Lichenicola cladoniae: one gene and its partner. The protein of the gene in region 1 interacts with the protein of each later gene in a pairwise test. Links are inferred from orthologs where the notes say so. Each region holds a gene or a part of one and is shown in the gene's direction. Other genes may lie near its edges.

What was found. Proteins that work in one complex are often made in the same cells at the same time.
Region 2: the proteins of HN018_RS20540 (region 1) and mntR interact in binary tests that used the Escherichia coli proteins (3 or more experiments, as listed by UniProt). The link is inferred for Lichenicola cladoniae from one-to-one orthologs.

The regions. Positions count from the first base shown.
Region 1 is NZ_CP053708.1:4,526,606-4,531,580, forward strand. The notes cover bases 758-3,661. They hold HN018_RS20540 (methionine ABC transporter ATP-binding protein), read left to right. Parts: upstream 758-1,627; coding sequence 1,628-2,695; downstream 2,696-3,661. Other genes in these bases: HN018_RS20535 (MetQ/NlpA family ABC transporter substrate-binding protein), read left to right, coding at 824-1,618; HN018_RS20545 (methionine ABC transporter permease), read left to right, coding at 2,676-3,332; HN018_RS20550 (acyltransferase family protein), read right to left, coding at 3,393-3,661. Also shown: HN018_RS20530 (flavin reductase), read right to left, coding at 166-651; more of HN018_RS20550, read right to left, coding at 3,662-4,490. UniProt on the Escherichia coli protein: Part of the ABC transporter complex MetNIQ involved in methionine import. Responsible for energy coupling to the transport system. It has also been shown to be involved in formyl-L-methionine transport.
Region 2 is NZ_CP053708.1:3,623,840-3,628,909, forward strand. The notes cover bases 892-3,890. They hold mntR (manganese-binding transcriptional regulator MntR), read left to right. Parts: upstream 892-2,113; coding sequence 2,114-2,668; downstream 2,669-3,890. Other genes in these bases: HN018_RS16410 (Nramp family divalent metal transporter), read right to left, coding at 892-2,121; HN018_RS16420 (response regulator), read left to right, coding at 2,862-3,248; HN018_RS16425 (nucleoside triphosphate hydrolase), read right to left, coding at 3,263-3,890. In the rest of the region: circadian clock protein KaiC, read left to right, coding at 1-439; HN018_RS16405 (circadian clock KaiB family protein), read left to right, coding at 426-770; more of HN018_RS16410, read right to left, coding at 787-891; more of HN018_RS16425, read right to left, coding at 3,891-3,910; HN018_RS16430 (histidine kinase dimerization/phosphoacceptor domain -containing protein), read right to left, coding at 3,965-5,070.

The DNA.
Region 1 (4,975 bases):
CCCCGGCACCCTTCCGGCACCGAGTTCGCCCAATGCGCTGTGCCGAGTGAGAGCTCCCCTTGGGGGAGCGCCCGTCGTGGCTATCGAGAACCGGAGCGGAGCGGCCTCCCGGCCGTGAGCACCGGAAGCGCAGAGAGCCGCGTCGGATCGCCGGCACAGTAGCATTCAAACGTGGGAAAGGCCGTGGTAGGCGCGGGCGAAGTAGACCAGCGCCGCTGCCGGGTCGCCGAGACGGATGTCCTGCACGTGGCAGAAGATGACGCTGTGCGTGCCGACCTCGACAACGCTTGAGACCAGGCAATCGAACGAGACCAGCGACTGCTCGAGCACCGGGGCGCCGGTGACCAGCGTGGTCCAGACGCCTTCGGTAAAGCGTTCCTCCATGTCCAGCTTGCCGGCAAACGCGACCGATATGTCGCGCTGGGCGTGGGCGAGGGTGTTCACGCAGATCGGACCACCCTCGATGAAGGCGGCCCGCGAGCGAGAACTGCGATTGATGCAGACGAGCAGGGTCGGCGGGTCGTCGGTCACGGAGCAGACCGCCGACGCGGTCAGCCCATGACGGCTGACTCCATCGCCTGTGGTGATGACGTTGACCGCTGCGCCAAGCCGCGACATTGCCTCGCGATAGATCGTTGTATCGACGCCCATCGTGCTTCTCTCCCTGCTGCCAGACGTGGCGCCCATGCTCGACGTGCTTCATGTTCGAAGCGCGTGACGTTATCAACCATCCTTCGCACAGGGCGGGCTCACGGTTATTGGCGCCGCTGTGATTCACATATATACGCGCATCCCGACGTAGATCACGAAGGCGGCTCTCCGCATGCATCGACGCACCCTCCTCGGACTTGCAGCCGGCCTGGCCATGCCGGCGCTGCACGCGCGTGCCGACAGCGCGCCGCTGTCCTTGCGGGTCGGGATCATGTCCGGACCGGAAGAGGACATCGCCGAAGCTGCGCGCGGGATCGCGGCAGCGCATGGTTTGACGCTCAAGCTGGTGACCTTCGAGGATTACACGCTGCCGAACGAGGCTCTGGCGAGTGGCGATATCGATGCCAATGCATTCGAGCACAAGCCGTTCCTCGACTCCCAGATTCAGGCGCGCGGCTACCATATCGTCCCGCTCGGGCTGACCTATGTCGAGCCGATGGGGATCTATTCGAAGAAGCTCCATAGGCTCGACGCGCTGGCGGATGGCGCACGGATCGCGGTGCAGAACGACCCCAGCAACCAGGGGCGGGCACTGAACCTGCTGGCAGCGCATGGGCTGATCGCGCTGGCGCCGGGGCGCGGCCTGCTGCCGTCGCTGGCCGATGTCACCGGGTCGGCCAAACATCTGCGGCTGATCGAGCTCGATGCCGCGCAGTTGCCGCGGGCACTCGACGACGTGGCGATGGCGTCGATCAACACCAACTACGCGGTCAGCGCCGGCCTCGATCCGGCCGCAGCCCTGATCCGCGAGCCGCGCGAGAACAATCCCTATGCCAACATGATCGCGGTACGTGCCGGCGACACCAACCGGGCCGGCATGAAGACGCTGCTGGCCTCGTATCAATCGCCCGAGATGGCCGCTTTCCTGGCGTCGCATTTCAAGGGCGCCATCCTGCCATCGTTCTGAAGCGCCTCCATGGATGAAGCGCCTGCCCTGATCCGCTTCGAGCGGGTGACACGGCGCTTCGGCGGCCATCCGGCGATCGCGGACATATCGTTCTCGGTCGGGCATGGCGAGATCGTCGGGGTCATCGGCCGGTCCGGCGCCGGCAAGTCGACGCTGCTGCGCTGCCTGGCCGGGCTGGAACGGCCGGACGAAGGCAGGATCGTGCTCGATGGGCAGGACCTGGCGCAGCTCGGCGAACCGGCGCTCCGGGCGCGGCGGCGTCGCATCGGGCTGGTGTTCCAGCACTTCAACCTACTGTCGTCACGGACCGCGGCGCAGAACATCGCGTTGCCGCTCAAGATCGCCGGCTGGACACGGGCCGATCGCGCGCGCCGCACCACGGAGTTGCTGGAGCTGGTCGGGTTGCCGGACCGGGCCGGGCATTATCCGGCGCAACTGTCCGGCGGTCAGAAGCAGCGTGTCGGCATTGCGCGCGCTCTGGCCGCGAGCCCGGCGCTGCTGCTGTGCGACGAGGCGACCTCGGCGCTCGATCCGGAAACCACGCATTCGATCCTGGCGCTGCTGCGCGACATCAACGCGCGGCTCGGCCTGACCATCATGCTGATCACCCACGAGATGAGCGTGGTCAGGGCGGTGGCGGACCGCGTGCTGGTGCTCGAGGCTGGTCGCCTGGTCGAGGATGTTCCGGCGGCGCGCTTGTTCGCCCATGTCGAGGCCGGCAGCATGAACGAGGCTACCCGGAGCCTGCTGCGTGACCAGCGCCCGTCCCTCCCCGGCTTCCTGGTCGATCGGCTGACGCCGGAGCCGGCCGCCGGCAGCCACGCGGTGCTGGAACTGGGGGTCGGCGGCGACGCGGCGCATTTGCCGATGATTGCCCGGCTGGCCACCGAAACCGGGATCGAGGCGACGTTGCTGGAAGGCGGCGTCACCCATATCGGACAGGAGCCGATCGGTGCGTTGTTCCTCGCCGTGCCCTCGGACCGGGCCGACGAGGCCGAGGCGGCCTTGCGCCGGTTCGGCGCCGACACGACGGAAACCTCGTTGCGGAGGCTTGGCCATGTCGTCCTACCTGATTGACCAGATCGCGCTGGCACTCTGGCAGACGGTGGAAATGACCCTGGCGTCCGGGGTGATTTCGCTGCTGCTCGGCCTGCCGCTGGCGATCCTGCTGGTGGTGACTGCGTCCGATGGCCTGAAGCCGATGCGGCTGGTCAACCGGGTGCTGGGCGGACTGGTCAATGCGGTCCGGTCGCTGCCGTTCATCGTGCTGCTGGTGGCGTTGATCCCGCTCACACGGCTGATTGCCGGCACATCGATCGGCACCGAGGCGGCGATCGTGCCGCTATCGCTCGCGGCGACACCGTATTTCGCCCGTGTGGCCGAGGTTTCGCTACGGGAGGTGGACCAGGGCCTGGTCGAGGCGGTGCAGGCGATGGGCGGGAGCAGGCTCTCGATCATCCGCGAGGTGCTGCTGCCGGAGGCGTTGCCCGGGCTGATCGCCGGCTTCACGCTGACGCTGGTGACGCTGGTCGGCGCTTCGGCGATGGCGGGCGCGATCGGCGCGGGCGGGCTCGGCGACCTGGCCATCCGCTACGGCTACCAGCGGTTCGAGACCAACGTGATGATCGCCGTGGTGGCAATCCTGATCGTCCTGGTCTCGGCGCTGCAGTGGGCCGGCGACCGGGCGGCGCGCCACGTCGACAGACGTGCCTGATACCGGCGTCGACAGACGGGCCTGATACCGGCGTCGACAGGCTCCTGTCGTTCGATCGTATCAGGTCGATACCGCCATCCGGGTCGTACGGGTTTTGACCGGCGGCGCGAGACCGAACATCGCCAGAAGATGCAGCCGCTTCATCACCAGGTGAATGCCGACCGGGATCATGACCCCGGCACTGGTGCCGACTACCAGGTAAAGCCACGGGTCCGCCACGACATGCAGCTTGAGCATGATTACCCGCGCACCCGATCCGGCGATGACGTGCAACACGTAGATCGTCATCGACATGACGCCCACGCCTGCCAGCCAGCGATGCCCACGCTGATCCAGCACCTTGCAGACCAGCACGATGCCGGCAATTCCCGTGATGCATGCTGGCAGCGAGAGGAGGCTTACCGGGTCTCGACCGGAGAGCGTCCCGCCGGCCCAGACCATCAGCGCGAAGGCGAACCAGACCAGCGCCGCAACGGTCCAGCCGCGGATACGATCGGGCTGCCAGCGCGCGAGCATCGCTGGTCCGTAGAGGCCCGCAACATAGAAAGGAAGATCGTAGAGCGTCATCGACAACTGTGTCGGTATCGGAACGGCCTGGTAGATTGCGAAACCAGCAAACGCGATACCGATCAGGGTCAGCCGCGACGGCAGCAGCACGACGAGGACATGGCAGATCATGATGGCATACAGGAACCAGAACTGCCCGATCGGCTGATACCAGATCTTGGCAAGGTCGGTGAACGTCATCGGGGTGTTGACGTCATGCGCCAGCATGATGATGACGCAGCCCTGCAAGACGGACCAGAGAAAGTAGGGATAGGCGATCGTCCAGACTTTGTTGACGAGAAAGGCCTGGTTTCCTCGTCGGAGACTGTGCTGGACATTGAGACCGGCCAGGAAAAAGAACAGCGGCATATGGAAAGCATACACCGTGTAGTCCATCCATCCTGCCAGCGTCAGGTTGGAAAATACTCCGCTTTTGACGATCCCACGCAGGGAGTGGCCGAACACGACGAGTATAACGCCGATCCCACGTGCGTAATCGATCCAGACCTGGCGTTCGGACGGAGTTGATGCAGTTGCGGTAACAGAACGACTAATCTCTCGATCCAAAAGCACAGCCGCGTCTCTTTCAAATTGCAGGGTCTCGGCGATCATTCGACACGGCGCTCTATTATTTGCGACAGCCCGTCGATATCAGCCGTCGACCTTACGATGAGTTCCCGGAACGATCTCATTGTTATAATACGTTCTCGACCGTAAAGAACCACCTCATTAGGAGTAGTCAGCTTTTGCTTGTCTGATGTTAATATAATGATCTTTCGTACAACGCAGACGGTTTCCACGGCGGTATAAGTTTTGCGACCGTTGTTCCGATATTGGCGATCGGGCCGCCCTTGTTCCAAACGGCGAAACAGTCGTGGGGGTTTACTCGCGATCCGTGCGCGCTAAAGCAGGCATCAACACTATCGATCGGTCACATCAGCCGCAGATGTCGGCCCAGATTAATAAATGTTGCCCTGCCTCAAGAACTCGCCACGGATCACGAGAGCCTGCTTTGCTGGTCGCAGTCGTGATGGTCAGGGGGCGATCTGATTCCCGGTCTGCCGGTCGGTTTCAGCATGTCCATCCCTAAGACCTGC
Region 2 (5,070 bases), 900 kb from region 1 along the record:
CGCGCTGACCATCATCAAATCGAGGGGCACCGGACATTCGAACCAGGTGCGTCAGCTGGTGCTCGAGGCGTCCGGGATCGATCTCGTCGACGTCTATGTTGCCGAGGGTGAAGTACTGATGGGGAGTGGGCGGGCGCAGAAGGAAGCCGAGACCGAGCGGCTCCATGTCCTCGAGCAGATCGTCGCGGAACGACAACGCCTCAATCTTGACCGTCAACTGGCGGAAGCGCGTGCACAGGTCCAGGCGGCTGCACTGGAACTTGGATGGAAGCAGCGGGAGGCCGACCTGCTCACCCTGGCCGAAAAGAATCGTCAGGAAGTCTACCGCGAAGCCGCCATCGAGCGGCTGGGGCTGAGACGTGCTACCGACGATCTCCCTCCGGCAGAAATTTCGACAACCCAGGATATCCTACAGGATCAAAACAATGCATCCGGTTGACCCGCCCCCGGACGGCATCGACGCCTCCGGCGAGGGCGCCGGTGAAGAGCCGGCCGTCTACCTGCGACTTTATGTGGCCCGGTCCACGCCCAACTCGGTGCGCGCGGAACGCAATCTGACTACCGTGCTCGCGTCCCTGAAGCACGAGCGCGTGCTCCGTTTCCTGGAAGTGATCGATGTGTTCCTGCAGCCCAGGCGCGCCGTTACCGAGGGTGTCATCGTCACTCCGACGCTCATCGGGCTTTGCGGCGACAAACGGATCGTGCTGATGGGAGATCTGGCCGACCGGAGCCAGCTGGAAGGCGTTCTCGCAGGACTGTCGAAGGACTGACACACCGGCTGCGGGGTCACGCAGGCAGCAGTCCGGCAGTCTGAAGCAGAAGCGTCACGTTCAGGATCGACACGAAGGCCACCATGATCGAGGCCATGACCAGGGTCCGGCCGTTCATGCGGAACCGGCCCATCACCCGCCTGTCTCGGCTGATCATCAACAGGGTGATCATCGGCAGCGGCAGCACGAAGCTCAGCACCACCTGACTCCACAGCAAGGCGCTGGTCACGTTGGCGCCGAGCGCGATCACGATGAACGACGGCAGCATCGTCACCAGCCGGCGGATCCAGATCGGGATTCGGAAGCCGACGAACCCCTGCATCACCACCTGACCGGCCATCGTGGCCACCAGCGAACTCGACAGGCCCGACGCCAAAAGCGAGATCAGGAAGATCAGCGCGGCCGCGCGGCCGAGCAACGGCGTCAGCGTGTGGTAAGCGCCTTCCAGGCTGTCGATCTCGGCGTGGTTGCCATGGAAGCAGGCGGCCATGACCACCATTGCCATGTTCACCAGCCCGGCGATGGTCAGCGCGAACACCACCTCGCGGTTCGAGAACCGGACCATGCGGGCCCGCTCGGTGTCGTTGTGCAGGACGACCCGGTTCTGGGTCAGGCTCGAATGCAGGTAGATCGCGTGCGGCATGACCGTGGCGCCGACCAGGCCGATGCACAGGGTGATCGCGGCCGGATCGGGAATGCTCGGCACAACGCTGTGATACAGCACCGCTCCCCAGTCGGCCGGCGCGATCAGCAGCTCGCCGAGGTAGCTGATGCTGATCGCCGCGACCAGGCCGGCGATCACGATCTCCAGCGGTCGGAAGCCGCGCTTCTGCATGTTGAGCAGCAGCAGTGTCAGCACGCCCATGGTCGACATGCCGACCAGCAGGCCCACATGCAGCAGCAGCGACAACCCGACCGCACCGCCGATGAATTCGGCGAGGTCGGTTGCCATCGCTGCCGCCTCGGTGAGCAGCCACATCGCCATCGTCACCGGGGTCGAGAAGCGGTCGCGCGACAGTTCGGCCAGGTTGCGGCCGGTGACGATGCCGAGCCGGGCCGCCTGTGCCTGGAAGAACATCGCGATCAGGTTGGCCACCACCACGACCCAGAGCAGCGCGTAGCCGTAGCGGGCACCGGCCTGGATGTTGGCGACATAGTTGCCCGGATCGACATAGGCGACCGACGCCACGACAGCCGGCCCCATCAGCGGCAGCAGGCTACGGATGCCATGGCGCCGACCGCTGAGGGTTTCGCCGAGGGCATGCTGGGTCCGGTCGGTCAGGGTCGGAGAGGTGGCGATGAGGAGAGACTTTCCGGAAAAGGGAACCAGCCGCGATGAGATCGTGTACACCAAGTGTAGCCTCGGCTACAATTCGGTCAACCGCCCCGAATGGCGTTATCGTGCCGCCGACATGACAAGCCCGCGACACCCGGCACTGCAGCACGACAAGGACGGCGAGCGGCCCGTGCTGGCGGAACATCATGACCGCGCGCGGACTGCACAGACGCGCGTGCTGCTGGAGGACTATGTCGAACTGATTTCCGATCTCGCCGGCGAAGGCCAGGCGGTCGGCCCCAGCTCGCTGGCGCGCCATCTCGGGGTCAGCCACGCCAGCGTCATCAAGAGCATCGGCCGGCTTGGACGCGAAGGGTTGGCAACTACCCTGCCCTATCGCGGCGTATCCCTCACCGAGACCGGCCAGGCCATGGCGGCCCGTGTCCGGCGTCGGCATCGGGTCGTCGTGGCGTTGCTGCGTGCGGTCGGGGTGCCGGAAGCCGAGGCAGAGGCCGATGCCGAGGGGATCGAACACCATGTCTCGAACGCGACGCTCGAAGCGTTCGAACGCTTCCTGACGGCGTCGCAAAAGCCTTGCACACGCGCAATTGATCCCGATTGAGCGAGCATCGCAGTTAATACATCACGAGATAACCGTGATGGTTGAAATTATAGTGAGTGGCGCACGCACGCAGCGTGGTTCGATGTGAACCGTTTCAACGCGCCCGCATGAAGACCGGATCTTCACTCAGCCTGATCGTGGTAGCGCACTGTTCTTTACGCCGACAATCTGACCATATTTCGGGACAGGCACCTTGTTCCTGAACCGTGTGCTGATCGTCGAGGACGAGGCGATGATCTCGATGATGATCGAGGATTGCCTGGATCATCTCGGCTACGATGTCGTCGCGGTCGCATCGCATCTCGATGACGGGCTGGAAAAGGCACGCACGCTGGACATCGACGTCGCGGTGCTCGACGTGAATCTGCATGGAAAGCTCAGCTATCCGATCGCGGAGATGCTGGTGGACCGACATATCCCGTTCATCTTCGCCACCGGATACGGAAGGGCCGGGCTGCCGGAAAACCTTCGCAACGTGCTGGTCGTGACCAAGCCGTTCCGCGAGCAGCAACTGGCCGACGCGCTGCGGGCCGCGACCGCCGGGGCATCGACCAGCGGGATGGATCCGCTCGCCAGGTAGATCGGCCGGCCTGTTCAGGCAGGCGTCTCGGGGCTGCTGATCATGATGTCGGCCGGGCGGCTGTTGGCAAGCACCAGCCGCACGTTCGGGAGGTCGTTCCCTTCCATCTTGGTGACGATCGCCGCCTCGTCATAATCGAACCCTGCCCAGCGCTCGAGCAGTCGTTCTACCAGTATGTCCTCGGTGACATCGAGCATGACGGTCAGATCGAACAGCGGGCCGAGATCCCGCCAGCCCGGCTGGTCCAGGAGCAGGTAGTTTCCTTCCGCCAGGATGATGCGGGCCGATGCCGGGACGATACGGCCGCCGGCACGCGCGATCTCGATCGACCGGTCGAACACCGGCACCGCGATATCACGTCCGTCATCGGCGCGCAGACGTTGCAGCATGGCGCGGAACCCATCCAGATCGAATGTGTGCGGCGATCCCTTGCGGGCGCGGTCGCCACGTGCGTTCAGCACCATGTCGTCGAAATGATAGCCATCCATCGGCAGGATATCGGCATGACCGGGGCGCACGGCATTGATCCGCTCCTTGAGCGTCTCGGCGGTCGTCGACTTGCCGGAACCGGGAGCACCGGCGATCGCGATGATCCGGCGCGACGCCGACTGTTCGGCCAGGACCCGCTCGACCAGGGACGAAACGGTCAGGTGCTCGGACATTGTTTCGTGCTCCATGCCCGATGCGGCTCGAATCGGGTGGCAGACTTCATACGATCACATCGGGATCGCCGCCACCGGCTGGATCGGGATGCTGATCTCGACCCGCAGACCCGGCTGGTTGTCGGTTTCGGTCAACGTTCCGCCAAGCTGCTTGACCAGCCCATCCATGATCCGGGAGCCGAAACCCATCTGGTGCGAGCTTCGGCCGATGCCCCGGTCCGCTACGACCATGCTGACATGCGTCGGCGTCCGATCCAGCCCGACCCGGATCGGGCCCGACGCACCCGCATAGGCATATTTGTTGGCGTTGATCAGCAACTCGGTGAGGACCAGTCCGAGCGTGACCGCCCAGTCGGCGGGGATCATGACCGCATCGACGTCCAGGGTGAAGTGTCCCATCCAGTCCTGGCCCATGAACGCGAAGGTGTCCGCGCAGAGCTCCCGGACATAATGGCCGGCATCGATCCGGTCGATCGTGTCGCCGCGATACAGGCGCCGATGTACCAGTGCCACCGCGGTCAAGCGCCGCCGCGCCTCTTCCAGCGCGGCGTGCAGGCCGGGATCGGTCGATGCGCGCGACTGCATGGCAAGAAAACTCGAGACCAGGCCGAGGCTGTTCTGGACGCGATGATTCACCTCGCCGATCGCCAGCTCCTTCTGCAGCAGCAGCAGGTCCTTTTCCAGCAGGATTCGGGTCAGCCGCTGGTTGAGCTCCCGGGTCCGGCGGTTGTGCTGCACCTCCAGCAGCACCGCCCGCAGCCTGGTGGCGGCCTCGACCTCCGCGACCGACCAGGGCCGTGCACGGCCGCTGACGGTTTCCGACCAGTCGGCGAACGACGCCCGGGGCGTCAACGGCGCGGCATGATCGGTTTCGGCTGGCTTGTGTGGATTGCCGGCCCAGTTGACCGTTTCTAGCCGCTCGGCCCTGAACCAGCACAGCAGCCAGGGCTCGTCGGCGGACAAGGTGATCGCCAGCAGGCCACTGCCGAATTTCTGGAACCGTTCCGCCTCAGGATAGGTTTTTGCAAGACTGGCACTGGCGAAAACTGGCACCAGGCTGCGCGCGATCAGCCAGACCGCCAGCTCGCGCAGCTCGTGCTCGGCGGGGCAATGGCCGGTGCTGACCAGCTCGTGCCCGCGCAGCACGGCGACGCCATCGC